2 regions of the Phycicoccus duodecadis genome follow, and region 2 is predicted to be linked to the other one. Evidence: predicted binding sites of a transcription regulator. Region 2 holds the regulator's gene; the other holds the start of a gene.
What was found. Region 2 encodes LexA, which represses DNA repair genes until DNA is damaged. Its sites were predicted from a motif close to TCGAACANNTGTTCGA; they were not measured.

Region 1 (7,265 bases), 1.7 Mb from region 2:
CGACGTGCACCGCCGGCTGCACGGGCCGGGGCCGGGGCCGTACACGTGGTGGTCGTGGCGGGGGCAGGCATTCGACAACGACGCGGGCTGGCGGATCGACTACCAGCTGGCGACCGCGCCGCTGGCCGCGGCGGCGACGTCGGCCACGGTGGGGCGGGCGCTGACCTACGCCGAGCGGTGGAGCGACCACGCGCCGGTGCTGGTCGAGTACGCGGTCTGACGCCGTCCCCGTCCGGTCGGCCCGTTGTTTCCCGGAACGCCGGTGGCGCGGGCCGCCGGCGTCGTAGCCTCCGCCGCATGACACCTGGGGGAAGCATGCGCACGAAGACCATCTCCGCGTTCGGGACGGCCGTCCTGGTCGCCACGCTCCTGTCGGGCTGTGGCGGGAGCGACGAGGTCGAGCTGGCGTCGGGTGCGGCCCGCCCGCTGGTCGCGGCGGCGAGCACCCCCGACGCCGCGGCCGCCGCGAAGGCGGAGGCTACGGCCAAGGCCCAGGCCGCTGCTGCGGCTGCCGCGGCGAAGGCCCAGGCCGACGCGGCCGCGAAGGCCAAGGCGGAGGCAGCGGCGAAGGCGAAGGCCGCTGCTGCGGCGAAGGCCAAGGCGGTCGCCGCCGCCACGGCGAAGGCCGCCGCGGCGGCCAAGGCCAAGGCAGTCGCTGCTGCCAAGGCCAGGGCCAAGGCCGCTGCTCAGGCGAGAGCCCTCGCTGCAGCTGCGGCTGCTGCCCAGGAGGCTGAGGCTGCCGACGTGTACTACGCGAACTGCTCCGAGGCCCGTGCGGCGGGTGCCGCCCCGGTCCTGCGCGGGGACCCCGGCTACTCGTCCAAGCTCGACCGCGACGGCGACGGGGTCGGCTGCGAGAGCTGACCGCTACGAGCCCGCGCTGGCCCTGGCCGGTGCCGAGGATGGCAGGCGCTCGCGAGACGAGTCACCGTGCCATGAGCGGTCCGCGGGGCGCCCACCGCCCTCCCCGCCAGGCTGGGCCGATGGCTCGGACCTCTGCGAAACCCGCCTGCGAACGCAGTCGAGTCAGTGCCACAATCGTCGAGTGCAGACCGTGACACTCTGGCGTTCGACGGGGCCTCACGAGCTGGCCCTCGTCGAGGCATCAGGGTGGTCCTCGTGGCCGCCGCGGCTCCCCGGCCAGCCGATCTTCTACCCCGTGCTGAACGAGGACTACGCCGTGAAGATCGCTCGCGATTGGAACGTGAAGGCCATGGAGTCGGTTACGTGACCAGGTTCGAGGTAGCGAAGACGTTCCTCGACCGCTTCGAGGTCCACCAGGCCGGCGGGCGGACGATCCTCGAGTACTGGATCCCGGCCGAGGACCTGGGCGAGCTCAACCAGAACATCGTGGGGCGCATCGAGGTCGTTGCCGAGTACCACTGACGCCCAGCGGCATGAGCGTGCGCTGCTATGCCATCCTCTGGGCGTGAATGACGACGCACTTCGGCGGGAGATCCTCGAACTCGGCCTGGAGGATGACATCCCCCTGTGGGAGATCGCAGACGCATGCCGGACTGATGGCTTGATCGCCGCCGGGAGCCCCGGCGTAGACGTCCTCGCAGCATCGCTTGTCGCACTGGCGCGGACGGGCGAGATCAGAATCCGGGTCGGTCGTTGGGACGACCCAGACACGAGAGACGCCGACATCGAAGAGGCCGAGCCACTCCTCAACGACCCGCGGCGGTACTCCTCCGCGGAGGAGATCGCCAACGGGCTGGAGCGGGTCTACTACGTCAATGTGGACAACATCGTCGAGTGACCGCACATCGGCATGAGCGGGGGGTCAGGCGGCCGGCTTTGCGTCGTCGTGGCAGGTTCGCTCGGGCATCGGGTCGTCCCACCAGGGATCGTCGTGGGTGGACCACTCCGGGGTGTCGGGTTCGGGTGCGAGGGGGCCGATGAGGGCATGCAGGAGCTGGGTGGCGGGGCGGGTGGGTGGTTGCGCCGCGCGGAGGAGGGCGAGGTGGTGGTCGTAGGAGCCGGGGGTGAGGTCCCAGGTGACGTAGCGGCCGTGGTGGTCGGGGGTGTCTCGGACGTGGGCCCAGAAGCGCTTGTGGTGGACGTGGGTGTGGTGGCGTGGGCAGAGGAGGGCGGCGTTGGTCGTGTCGGTGGGGCCGTCGTCGGCCCAGTGGCGGATGTGGTGGGCGCGGGCCCAGTCCGGGGGTGTGGTGCAGCCGGGGTAGGTGCAGCCGCGGTCGCGGCGGCGCAGGAGGCGGCGTTGGGGGCGGGTGAAGAGGCGGGCGACCCGGCCGACGTCGAGGGTCTCGCCGTGGGTGCCGAGGACGTAGGGGACCAGGGCGGCGTCGCAGGCGAGGCGGCGCAGGGTCTCGGGTGGGAGCAGGGTGCCGTCGGCGGTCGAGCCGAGGACCTCGGCGGCGCCGGTGCGGTGCTCGAGGTCGGTGAGGTCGATGCTGACGTGCAGGACTGCCCCGTGGGTGGAGGGGTCCCCGGCCTGGTCGGCGGCCTGGGCGCTGGCATCGCTACAGATAGTGGTGAGGGCTTCGACGCGGCGTTGCCCGGCGGGGCGCAGGTCCCGTTCCCCGGTCTCGTCGTTCGGTTGGGGTGCGGAGAGGGGGCCGATGGCGGCTTCGAGGGTGGCGGCCTGTGCGGGGGTCATCCACAGCTGGTACTCGGTCAGGTCCCCGGACTCGATGCGCGGCGAGGACAGCCTCGCAGCCGCGGCCAGCGTGTCGTGGAGCTGGTCGAACGCGCCGTGGTGGCCGTGCTCGGCGACCAGCCGCGGCCGCAGGCGGCGCATCATCGCCGGGCCCCACGCGGCGGCCAGGTCGACCAAGCCCTCGACCACGGTCGACACCGCGTCGGGCCGCAGCAGGGGTTCGAGGCGGGCGGCCTCGCGGAGGACCGCGCACCCCGTGCCGGCCTCGAGGGTGCCCGCACGCACCGCGGACCAGACGATGCCGACCGGGGAGGCCGCGTCGGGGTCACGGCGTTCGAGGCCGGTGTCGCGCGCGGTGACCTCCTGCGCGACCCGGGCGACCGCGGCGGCCCCGCCCTGACGCAGCGACGGCGCGTGCTCGCGCACCCACGCGTGCACTCCCGAGCCGGTGCACTCACCCCGTCGGGTCGCCTCCACGACCACCTCGACCCGTGCGGCCGACGCGGACGCCACGACGGCGTCGAGCTCACCCATCAGGGCCGCGAGGTCCTCCGCGGACGCGGTCGCCAGCACCTCACCCAGACTGCCGATCGCGGCGCGGGCAGCGGCGATCGCGGAGCGTCGCTCCGCGATCCCCACCGTCCCCCTGGTCATGCTCCATAGTATCGAACAGACGTCCGACAGTCCAGGACATCCACCGGTTGGCTGAGACGAGTTCCGCATCACCAGAGGCGCATTCGCCACAGAGGGCCCGCACGTCCCATCCCGGGTCGACGGCGTCGGCACCGCCATGGCGGAGCTCGCCGGACGCTGCCGGCCACCCGCGTCGAGGGCCCCCAGGACGCATCACGGCCGAGGGCGGACGCCGAACCAGGACCGCATCGGACCCCCGGAGGGCAAGCCCCGCGTGGTGGGATGACGCGCATGGCGACGCTCCCGACCACCGACGACTCGCTCCTCGTGCGGACCGCGTTCCGCGACGACGACGGATGGGCCGCCCTCCGCGACGCCGTGGCCGAGGAGAACGCCGACGGGTTCCGCGCCTACGTCACGGTGGTCGACGACCCCGACCAGGCCGACGCCTCCTGACAGGACCTGCGCGAGGCCGTGCGCGACGGCGGCTCCGACGCGGCGGTGCTCTTCGTCGCGGACGAGCAGGCCGTCGGCCCGGACCACCCGGTCCTCGTCGTCGACCTCGGTGACGACGCCCGTCCGCCGTTCCGCTGCGTGGCGGCGGAGCTGTGGTCGGTCGACAACAACCTCAACCTGGCCAACATGGGCTAGGAGGAGTTCGCGGACGCCACCGGCGGCGACGGCGTCTTCCGCGGGATCCCGACCGCCTGACCCACCGTGCCGAGCCGAGCGCCTGACCCGCCGCCGGCCGGGAGACCGGTCGGCCACCTGCGCGCCGGCCCGGCCGCCCCGACCTCAGGCGTCGCGCGCGGCGGGCGGCCCGGCCGTGACCGCGAACGACCGCGGCTCGCGCCACCCCCGCGCGGCGAAGGCCGCCGCGATGGCGTCGCGCGCCACCTCCACCGAGCCCGCCGGCAGCAGGGCGATGGACGACCCGCCGAACCCGCCGCCGGTCATCCGCGCGCCCAGGGCGCCCGCCCCCACCGCCGCATCCACCGACACGTCGAGCTCGGCGCAGCTGACCTCGTAGTCGTCGCGCAGCGAGGCGTGCGAGGCGAGGAAGAGCCGCCCCACCTCGCCGAGGTCGCCGGCCCGCAGCGCCGCCACCGTCTCGCGCACCCGGGCGATCTCGGTGACCACGTGACGGGTCCGCCGGCGCTGCTCGTCGTCGCCCAGCCGGGCCAGCGCGGCATCCAGCCCCTCGACCGGCACCTCGCGCAGCGACGCGACGCCCAGCGCCGCCGCCGCCGCCTCGCACGCCCGCCGCCGGCTCTCGTACTGGCCGTCGTTGAGGGCGTGCGTGGCACGGGTGTCGGTGACCAGCAGGACGTGGTCGACCGCCGCGAGGTCGAAGGGCACCTGCTCGGTCGCGCCGTCGCGGCAGTCGAGCAGCAGGGCCGCGCCCTCCCCGCACAACAGCGCGGCCGACTGGTCCATCCCGCCCGTCGCCGCCCCGGCCACCTCGTTCTCGGCCCGCACGCACGCGGCCGCCAGCCGAGCCCGCCCCTCGGCGTCCGCCAGCAGACCGAGCCCGAACAGGTCGCTGGCCGCGGCCCCGACCGCGCACTCCAGCGCCGCCGAGCTCGACAGGCCCGCGCCCACCGGCACCTCGCTGTCGACGCTGACGTCCATCCCGCGCACCGCGAACCCGTCCTCGCGCAGGGCCCAGAGGACGCCCGCCACGTACGCCGTCCAGCCCTTGGGGGACCCCGCCACCACGTCCCCGATGCGCACCTCGACCACCTCGGGACCCCCGTCGCCCTGGGCCGAGTGCATCCGCAGCAGGTCGTCGTCGCGGGCCGTGCAGGCGGCGGTCGTGCGCTGCCGCAGGGCGATCGGCAGGACCAGCCCCGCGTTGTAGTCGGTGTGCTCGCCGATGAGGTTGACCCGCCCGGGCGCCGACCAGACGCCGTCCGGGGGCCCGCCGAAGACGTCGCGGTGGGTCTGCTCGGGGCTCGTCATGCCGGTGAGTCTAGGGACGTCGGGCAGGGCACAATGGAGGCCATGCCCGCTCACCCCACCCCCGATGGCGTACGCCCTCGCATCCTGTCCGGGATGCAGCCGACGAGCGACTCGCTCCACCTCGGCAACTACCTCGGGGCGCTGGTCAACTGGGTGGGCCTCCAGGCCGAGTTCGACGCCTACTACTTCGTGGCCGATCTGCACGCGCTGACCGTGCCCACCGACCCCGAGGTCCTGCGCCGCCGCACCCGCGTCACCGCGGCCCAGTTCATCGCCGGCGGGGTCGACCCCGAGGTCTCGGCCGTCTTCTGCCAGAGCCACGTGCAGGAGCACGCCGAGCTCGCCTGGGTCCTGGCGTGCCAGACGGCCATGGGCGAGATGAACCGGATGACGCAGTACAAGGACAAGACCAGCAAGGGTCACAACGCCAACGTCGGCCTCTTCACCTACCCGGTGCTCATGGCCGCCGACATCCTCCTCTACGACGCCGCCTTCGTGCCGGTGGGCGAGGACCAGCGCCAGCACCTCGAGATCACCCGCGACCTGGCGGAGCGGATGAACGCCCGCTTCGGCGAGGTGCTGACCGTGCCCGAGCCGTACATCCTCAAGGAGTCGGCCAGGATCATGGACCTGCAGGACCCCACGTCGAAGATGAGCGGGTCCATCTCGTCCGACAAGGGCCTGGTCCTGCTGAGCGACGAGCCGGGCCGCATCGCCAAGAAGATCCGCTCGGCCGTCACCGACACTGACGCCGAGGTCCGCTACGACCCCGAGGCCAAGGCCGGCGTCTCGAACCTGCTGGTCATCCACTCCGTCCTGTCCGGCACCCCGATCGCCCAGGTCGAGGCCGAGTTCGCGGGTCGCGGCTACGGCGACCTCAAGAAGGCGGTCGCCGAGGTCGTCGTCGACGCCGTCACGCCGTTCCGGACCCGGATGGCCGAGCTGCTCGACGACCCCGCCGAGCTCGACCGCATCCTCGCCCGGGGCGCCGAGCGGGCCGCCGAGGTCGCGGCGGCGACGATGTCCCGGGTCCGCGACGCCGTCGGCCTGCTGCCGGCCGCCCGCTGAGGGGGACCCATGCCGCTCCACGGAGTCGCCGTCACCGTCCCTCAGCCCTGGGGGGAGCAGCTGCAGTCGGCCCGTGAGGAGTTCGGCGACCCGATGGCCTCGGCGATCCCGCCGCACGTCACGCTGCTGCCGCCCACGCCGGTGGACCCCGACGACCTCGAGCCGTTCGCGGCCCACCTGCAGCGGGTGTGCGCCGAGGTCGCGCCCTTCGAGATGGTGCTCGCCGGCACCGGCACCTTCCGGCCGGTGTCGCCGGTGGTCTTCGTGCAGGTCTCGAGCGGCATCGCCCCCTGCGAGCAGCTCGAGCAGGCCGTGCGGTCGGGGCCGGTCGAGCGGGTGCTCGAGTTCCCGTACCACCCCCATGTGACGATCGCGCACCACCTCGGAGAGCCCGAGCTCGACCGCGCCTTCGAGGGGATGGCCGACTTCCGCTGCGAGTTCCCGGTCACCAGCGTCGAGCTCTACCAGCACGACCCCGACGGGGTCTGGCGCGTCCTGCGCTCGTTCGACCTCGAGGGGACGCCCGCGGGCTGAGGGCCGCCGCGGGGGCGTCAGGCCGCCCGCACCGGCCGCTCGGCGTGCATCGCCATCGCCGCCCGGTAGTGGTCGACCAGCTCGTCGACCACCCCCGGCCAGGTGCGCCCCTCGACCGCGACGCGCCCCGCCATCCCCAGCAGCGCCCGCCGCTCGGGGTCGGCGACCAGGGCGCGTACCCGGTCGGCGAGGTCGCCCGGGACGTCGGGGTCGAAGAGCAGCCCGGTCCGGTCGTGCTGCACGAGGTCGAGCGGCCCGCCGCGAGCCGGTGCGACCACCGGCAGCCCGCCGGCCGCGGCCTCCTGGAGGGTCTGCCCGAAGGTCTCGCGGGTCCCGGGGTGGACGAACACGTCGAGCGCGGCGTAGGCGTCGGCCAGCGCCTCGCCGCTGCGCTGCCCCAGCAGTACCGGGGGCCGGTTGGGCCGGCCCGGCATCGAGGCCACCGCCT
Region 2 (7,265 bases):
CCCGGCGTGGGCGCTCACCCAGCCGCCGGCCGAGGCGCGCAGCCCCGAGGCCGTCGCCCGGCTGGCCGGCCTGCTGCACGACCATCCCGGCACGATCGTGCTCACCGGTGCGGGCATGTCCACCGACAGCGGCATCCCCGACTACCGCGGGCGTGACGGCACGCGGCGCGTCACCCCGATGCAGCACGGCGAGTTCTGCGCCAGCACCGAGAACCGGCGCCGGTACTGGGCGCGCTCATTCGTGGGGTGGCAGCGCTTCTCGCGGGCCGAGCCCAACGCGGGGCACCGCGCGGTGGCGGCCCTGCAGCGCGCGGGCGTGCTCGGCCCGGTCGTCACCCAGAACGTCGACGGCCTGCACCAGGTCGCCGGCAGCCGCGACGTCACCGAGCTGCACGGCACCCTGGCCGAGGTCGTGTGCCTCACCTGCGGCGACCGCAGCCCGCGCGAGGCCCTGCAGCGCCGGATGGCCGAGGCCAACCCGGGGTTCGAGGCACTGGTGCGGGGCGAGGTGGCCGACGGCTCCCGGGTCAGCAGCCAGATCCGCCCCGACGGCGACGTGGTCCTGCCCGACGAGGCCGTCGCCGGCTTCCACCTCGCCGGGTGCCTGGTCTGCGGGGCCGACACCCTCAAGCCCGATGTCGTGTTCTTCGGCGGCTCCGTCCCGCGCGAGCGCGTCGACCACGTCTTCGCGCTCACCGACGCCGCGCCGGCCCTGCTGGTGCTCGGCTCCTCGCTGGCGGTGATGTCGGGCCTGCGGTTCGTCCGGCACGCCGCCCGCCGCGGCATCCCGGTGGTCGGCGTGACCCGCGGCCCCACGCGCGGCGACGAGCACATGTCGCTGCGCGTCGACGCCGACCTCGCGCCCACGCTCGAGCAGGTCCTCGCGGCCCGGGGCCGGGCCGCGTGACGGCCGGTTCTGCGGCCGGTGACGACGACGTCGTCGTCCGGGCCGCCACCCCGGCCGACCTACCCGGGATGGCCGCCATCTACAACGACGCCGTGCTGCACTCGCTCGCCACCTTCGACGTCGAACCCCGCCCCGACGACCACTACGCCGACCGGCTACGGTCCGAGGCGCCCGGCGACCACGTGCTGGTCGCCGTCCGGCAGCCGTCGGCCGAGGTGCTGGGGTACGCGTTCAGCGGCGTCTACCGCCCACGGGCCGCCTACGACGCGACGCGCGAGGTCTCGGTCTACCTCGCCGACGTGGCCCGCGGCCGGGGGCTCGGGCGCCGCCTGTACACCGAGCTGTTCGCCCGGGTCGACGCCGACGGCATCCACACCTGCCTGGCCGTCATCGCCCAGCCCAACCCGGCCAGCGAGGCCCTGCACCGGTCCTTCGGCTTCGAGCCGGTGGGCACGCTGCGGGAGGTGGGCCGCAAGTTCGACCGCTGGGTCGACACCGCGCTCTGGCAGCGCCGCCGCCCGGCCGCGCCCGACGCCGGGCCCTGAGGGCTCACTCGGGGCGGGGCTCGTGGATCGGCTCCTTGGGCAGCTTCTTGACCTTGCGGGTCCGCCGCCGCCGGCTCGGGATCATCGAGCGCATCTCCTCGAGCCGCCCGAAGCACAGCAGCCGGTCGCCCGCCTGCAGCACATGGTTCCCGTTCGGGTTCGGGACCACCGACGTCCCGCGGTGCAGCGTCAGCGCGGTGATGTCACGCTCGCGCAGCCCCGACGCCGCCAGTGTCTTGCCCACCAGGTCCGACGCCTCGAGCACCGCGATCTCGGCCACGCCGTAGCCCGTCGAGACCGTCAGCCGCTGGCGCACGTCGATCTCGGGGAAGGCCACCTGGTTGTCGATGTAGTCGATGATCGCGCCGGCCACGTCGAGCTTGGTCGCGGTCTCGATGCCCTCCAGGCCGGGGGAGGAGTTGACCTCCATCACGAGCGGGCCCTCGGCGCCCTCGAGCATGTCGACGCCGGCCACCCGCAGGCCCATGATCTGGGCCGAGCGCACCGCCGCCTTCTCGAACTCGGGGTCGAGCTCGACCGGTTCGACCGACCCGCCCCGGTGCACGTTCGAGCGGAACTCGTCGCCCTTGGCCACGCGGCGCATCGCCGCCACCACGCGGTCGCCGACGACCAGCGCCCGGATGTCGCGCCCCTTGCTCTCGCTGACGAAGTGCTGGATGAGCACGTTCTGCCGGGTCGAGTGCAGCGTCTCGATGATCGCCTCGGCCACCTTGATCGTCGGCGCCAGGATCACCCCGATGCCCTGGGTGCCCTCGAGCAGCTTGATGACCACCGGCGCGCCGCCGACCCGCTCGATGGCCGCGATGACGTCGGCCCGGTCGCGCACGAACGTCGTCGGCGGCATCCCGATGTGGTGGCGCGACAGGATCTGGGTGGCGCGCAGCTTGTCCCGCGAGTTCGCGATGCCCCACGAGGTGCTCGGCGTGTAGACGTCCATCTGCTCGAACTGGCGCACCACCGCGGTGCCGAAGTACGTGACGGAGTTGCCGATCCGCGGCAGGATCGCGTCGTACGTCGAGAGGCGCTTGCCCCGGAACTGCAGGTCGGGCTCGTCCCCGGAGAGGTCGATGCCGAACCGTAGGGTGTTCAGCACCTTGACGGTGTGGCCCCGGTCGGCGGCGGCGGTGCGCAGGCGCTGCGTACTGTACGAGCGAGGTGCGCGGGAGAGGATCGCGAGCTTCATGGCTTCCTGAACGGAGAGGACGGACGGTGTCGGACGGTCGTGCGGGCCCGGGCGCTGCAGCCTCGACCGACAGTCTTGCCTACACCCTCGCCGGGTGGCGCGAGTGGGTCAGCCTCCCGTCCGCGGGGGTCCCGTGGGTCAAGGCCAAGCTCGACACCGGCGCCCGCTCGTCCTCCGTGCACGCCTTCGACCTCGAGGAGCTCGAGCGCGACGGCGAGCGCTGGGTGCGCTTCACCATCCGCCCGTGGCAGCGCTCCGACGACGACGCCGTGGTGGTCGAGCGCCCGGTCCTCGACGTCCGCGACGTGCGCTCGTCCTCCGGCCACACCGAGCAGCGCCTCGTCGTCGCCCTGGACCTGACCCTGATGGGCCGCACCGTCAGCGCCGAGATGACGCTCGCCAACCGCGACGAGATGGGCTTCCGGATGCTCGTCGGCCGCGAGGCGCTGCGCCAGGGGTACGCCGTCGACCCCGGCCGTTCCTACCTCGGGGGCCGCCCGCCGCTGCGCCTGCGCCGGCGCAACCGGGGGGCCGGCTGATGGCCCGGGCGCTGCGGCCCTCGTTCGAGATCGGCAGCGTGCGGGTGCGGGCCGGGCGCGCCCAGTCGCTGGCGCTGCCCATCACCCGCCTGGTCACCGGCGCCGACGTCGACCTGCCCATCCGCGTCGTCCACGGCCGTGAGGAGGGCCCCACGGTGTGGGTCGACGCCGCCATCCACGGCGACGAGGCCGTGGGCGTCGAGGTGGTCCGCCAGGTGCTGGCCGCCCTCGACCCGAAGACGTTGCGCGGCACCCTGATCGCCGTGCCGATCGTGAACGTGCTGGGGTTCATGAACGGCAGCCGCTACCTGCCCGACCGGCGCGACCTGAACCGCTCGTTCCCCGGGGCGCCCCGCGGCTCGCTGGCGGGCCGCATCGCGCACCTGTTCATGACCCAGGTCGTCGACCAGTGCGAGGTGGGCATCGACCTGCACACCGGCTCCGACCGGCGCACCAACCTCCCGCAGATCCGCGCCGACCTCGAGGACGCGCGGACCCGCGAGCTGGCCGCCGCCTTCGCCGCGCCGGTGATGCTGCACGCCAAGGTGCGCGACGGCTCGCTGCGCCACGCCGCCCGCGAGCACGGGGCCACGGTGCTGCTCTACGAGGCGGGGGAGGCCTGGCGGATGGATGCCTGGGCCGTCGAGGCCGGGGTGCTGGGGGTGCGCCGGGTGCTGGCCGCGCTCGGGATGACCGAGCCCGTGGCCGAGGACCCGCCGGCCGCCTCCGAGGTCTCGTGGCGCAGCGGCTGGGTGCGGGCCCGCGGCACCGGGATGCTCCACCTCGAGGCCGGCCTCGGCCAGCGCGTCGAGGAGGGTCAGCGCCTCGGCGGCCTGTTCGACTCCTTCGGCAAGCGCGTGCGGCTGGTGCACGCCAACCGGGCCGGCGTCGTCATCGGGCGCACCGAGGCTCCGCTGGTGACCTCGGGCGACGCGGTCGTGCACATCGCCGAGGTCGAGGCCTGACCCGAGCCGGCCCGGCCCCGGTCATCCTGCTCCACTCCGGTCACCCCGATCCGCACCGGTCCCAGGTGACCGCTGCACCGCAGCCTGGCCGGTGCGCCACGGGCTCACCGGCCAGGCAGCGGCTCAGACGCGCCGCAGCACCGCGGTGACCTTGCCGAGGATGGTCGCGTGGTCGCCGTCGATGGGGTCGAAGGCCTGGTTGTGCGGCATCAGCCACACCTTGCCGTCCTTGCGCTTGAACGTCTTGACGGTGGCCTCGTTGTCGAGCATGGCCGCCACGATGTCGCCGTTGTCGGCGTTGGGCTGCTGGCGCACGACCACCCAGTCGCCGTCGCAGATGGCGGCGTCGATCATCGAGTCGCCGACCACCTTCAGCAGGAACAGCGAGCCCTCGCCCACGATCTGCCGGGGCAGCGGGAAGACGTCGTCGACGACCTCCTCGGCCGTGATCGGCACACCGGCGGCGATGCGGCCGAGCACCGGCACGTAGGTGGCCTCGGGGCGGTCGTCGTGGATGCCGGTGACGTCGACGTCGTCGTGCTCGACCTCGGCGCTGCGCCGGTAGCCGCCCTCGTCGGCGGTGTCGGGGGAGAGGACCTCGATGGCACGCGGCCGGTTGGGGTCGCGGCGCAGGTAGCCCTTGCGCTCGAGCGCGGACAGCTGGTGCGCGACCGAGCTGGGGGAGGTGAGCCCGACGGCCTCGCCGATCTCGCGCATGCTCGGCGGGTAGCCGCGACGGTCGATGGCGTTGCGGATCACCTCGAGGACCTTGCGCTGGCGGTGCGTGAGCTCCCCGCCGTCGCCCCGGTCGGGCATCTCGTGGATGTCGGCGTTCCTCGGACGTGCCATCTCGACCCTTTCGCTGCGTCCGGGGCCCCAGGAGCGCCCGGATCGGGGTGTTATCGCAGGTCAGCCGGCTTGTCGGTGCTCATGTGCAGGCTGGTGCGCATGAGAACAGCCTACGCGGTTCGTACAGGGGATTCAAACATTCTTACGACGCGTGTCTTGAACCGGTCGAACATCCGTGCTACAACTCGTACAGACGTTCTATCGAACAACGGTTCGACGGTGGCACTGGCCGCTGGGATGGAGGACATGATGAGTGCGATCGCCTGGGAGCCCACCGAGGGCTTCGTCCACCCGCTGCCGCAGGGGCCCCGGCTCGTCGTCGTGCGGGGCGGCGCCGGTCCTGCTGCCGGCGTGTCCGAGGGCGGCGTGTCCGAGGGCGGCGTGTCCGAGGGCTTGCGCCTCACGGCCCGCGGCCGTCTCGCCCTGCTCGTGCTGGCCGCGCTCGTGGTGGCCGCCGTCCTGGGTTTCGGGGGCGTCGGCGATGCCGGCGCCGTCACCGCTGAGCACGCGGTCACCGTCGGCGCCGGGCAGACCCTGTCCGAGGTCGCCGCGGCCGAGCTCCCGGGCCTGTCCGTCAGCCAGGGCGTCCTCGCCATCCAGCTGGCCAACAGGCTGAGCACGGCCCAGGTCAGCGCCGGCCAGCGGCTCGTCATCCCCCGCGGCTGACCCGCCGGCGTCGGGCTGGCAGCCCCGTCGGCCCCCCTCGTCCGAGTCCCTCGACCCGACTCAGGACGCCGAAGGGCGTCACCTCCGTGCAGGAGGGGTGACGCCCTTCGTGCTGTCCGTGGCGGCCTCCGCCGACCTGTCCCTTTGCTGCCACACCCTGCCCCCATCGACCGAACGGCCGAGGGGGGATGGCCCGTCCTGTCGGAGTCCGGCGCTGGACGACCGAGAGGGCGTGCTCAGCGCTGTCCACCGCGCGGGCGCGCCACGAAACTCCCTACATGCAGCCCCGCCGGCGGAGCACCTACCGCGCCACGCACCACCCGGTCGTCCACTGTGGCGGCTCGGGCCGGTGGCTGTGGACGTGTGGGTGCGGAGCCCGGGGTATCGCATCCTCCGGAGGCTGGCACCACGCGTTTACGGCAGCGCTCGTGCACCAGAGCCTGAGTCCGGGGGAGTAGGCGTGCGGCCCGGGGGCAACAGAGGGTCCCCGGGTCGCACGCCTCGTCCCCGTCCACACTCGCCGGACGGGGGCGACGCATCGCAGGGGCGCGGGCCCACCCTGGCTGGGGGTGGCGGGCTCGCGCAGCGTCATGCCCGGGAACAGAAGTCTCGACGGCGTCGTTCTGCAGTGGTGTAATGAAGTAATCACTGCAAAGGAGAACGACATGCGCCCAGGACACCGACCCGACGACGACACCCGCGAGCACGGCGCCGGCCGCCCCGGCCGGGGCCGTCGCGGCGGCTGGCAGCAGGGCGACCTGCCGCCGGCCGACGACGCCCCGGACTGGTTCGCCGGCCGCCTGCCTGACGGCTGGTTCGACGCGCTCGACGTCACCGTCGACCGCGAGGAGATCGTGGTCGTCGGCACCCTCTCGGGGGTGCCGCACGACACGGCGCCCGGCGAGGTCGAGGGCCGCATCTCGCGCTTCCGGGCCGACACCCGGGAGCAGCGGATGGCGGTCGCCCAGGAGGCCCAGGCGCGCTACGGCCGCACGGTGTCCTGGGGTGCCCGCGTGGGCGAGCACACCGCCCTGTTCACCCACCTCGCCGTGCCGGTGATGACGCGCCTGCGCCAGCCCGAGCGCGCGGTGCTCGACACCCTCGTCGACGCCGGCGTGGCCCGCTCCCGCAGCGACGCCCTGGCGTGGTCGGTCAAGCTGGTCGGCCAGCACGCCGAGGCCTGGCTCGGAGAGCTGCGCGAGGCCATGACGCACGTCGACGACCTGCGCGCCCGCGGCCCGCAGCTCTGAGACCCGGCCCCTAGGGTCGGGGGATGCGCGTCGTCAGTCTCATCCCGTCGGCCACCGAGATCCTGTTCGCGGTGGGCGCGGGCGACGAGGTGGTGGGCGTGACCTTCGAGTGCGACCACCCGGCGCAGGCGCGAGGCCGCCGGATCGTCTCGACGACGACCCTGGCCGAGGGGCTCTCGCCGCGCGAGATCGACGACGCGGTGGCCGCGGCCGTCGCGGCGGGGGAGGACCTCTACCGGCTGGATGCCGGGGCCCTGGCCGGGCTGGACGCCGACCTGGTGGTCACGCAGGACCTGTGCGCGGTGTGCGCCCTTGACGCCGCGACCGTCGACGAGGCGCT

Region 1: the regulator LexA is predicted to act here: its motif matches at 3,286-3,301, upstream of ATL31_RS17105 (HNH endonuclease signature motif containing protein).

Annotation. Positions count from the first base shown of each region.
Region 1 covers NZ_PJNE01000001.1:2,276,007-2,283,271, reverse strand. Annotated here, with positions in the region: gene ATL31_RS10700 (exodeoxyribonuclease III) at 1-220, shown strand, start outside; gene ATL31_RS10695 (excalibur calcium-binding domain-containing protein) at 298-864, shown strand; gene ATL31_RS16905 (hypothetical protein) at 1,055-1,231, shown strand; gene ATL31_RS16900 (hypothetical protein) at 1,228-1,386, shown strand; gene ATL31_RS10685 (hypothetical protein) at 1,430-1,762, shown strand; gene ATL31_RS17105 (HNH endonuclease signature motif containing protein) at 1,787-3,274, opposite strand; partial or broken gene ATL31_RS17185 (DUF6924 domain-containing protein) at 3,536-3,904, shown strand; gene galK (galactokinase) at 4,049-5,215, opposite strand; gene trpS (tryptophan--tRNA ligase) at 5,258-6,283, shown strand; gene ATL31_RS10660 (2'-5' RNA ligase family protein) at 6,293-6,817, shown strand; gene ATL31_RS10655 (glycosyltransferase family 4 protein) at 6,835-7,265, opposite strand, start outside.
Region 2 covers NZ_PJNE01000001.1:617,183-624,447, reverse strand. Annotated here, with positions in the region: gene ATL31_RS02835 (NAD-dependent protein deacetylase) at 1-907, shown strand, start outside; gene ATL31_RS02830 (GNAT family N-acetyltransferase) at 904-1,452, shown strand; gene ATL31_RS02825 (RimK family alpha-L-glutamate ligase) at 1,457-2,656, opposite strand; gene ATL31_RS02820 (ATP-dependent zinc protease family protein) at 2,683-3,195, shown strand; gene ATL31_RS02815 (succinylglutamate desuccinylase/aspartoacylase family protein) at 3,195-4,160, shown strand; gene lexA (transcriptional repressor LexA) at 4,284-5,009, opposite strand; gene ATL31_RS02805 (LysM peptidoglycan-binding domain-containing protein) at 5,229-5,675, shown strand; gene ATL31_RS02800 (hypothetical protein) at 6,341-6,925, shown strand; gene ATL31_RS02795 (cobalamin-binding protein) at 6,949-7,265, shown strand, end outside.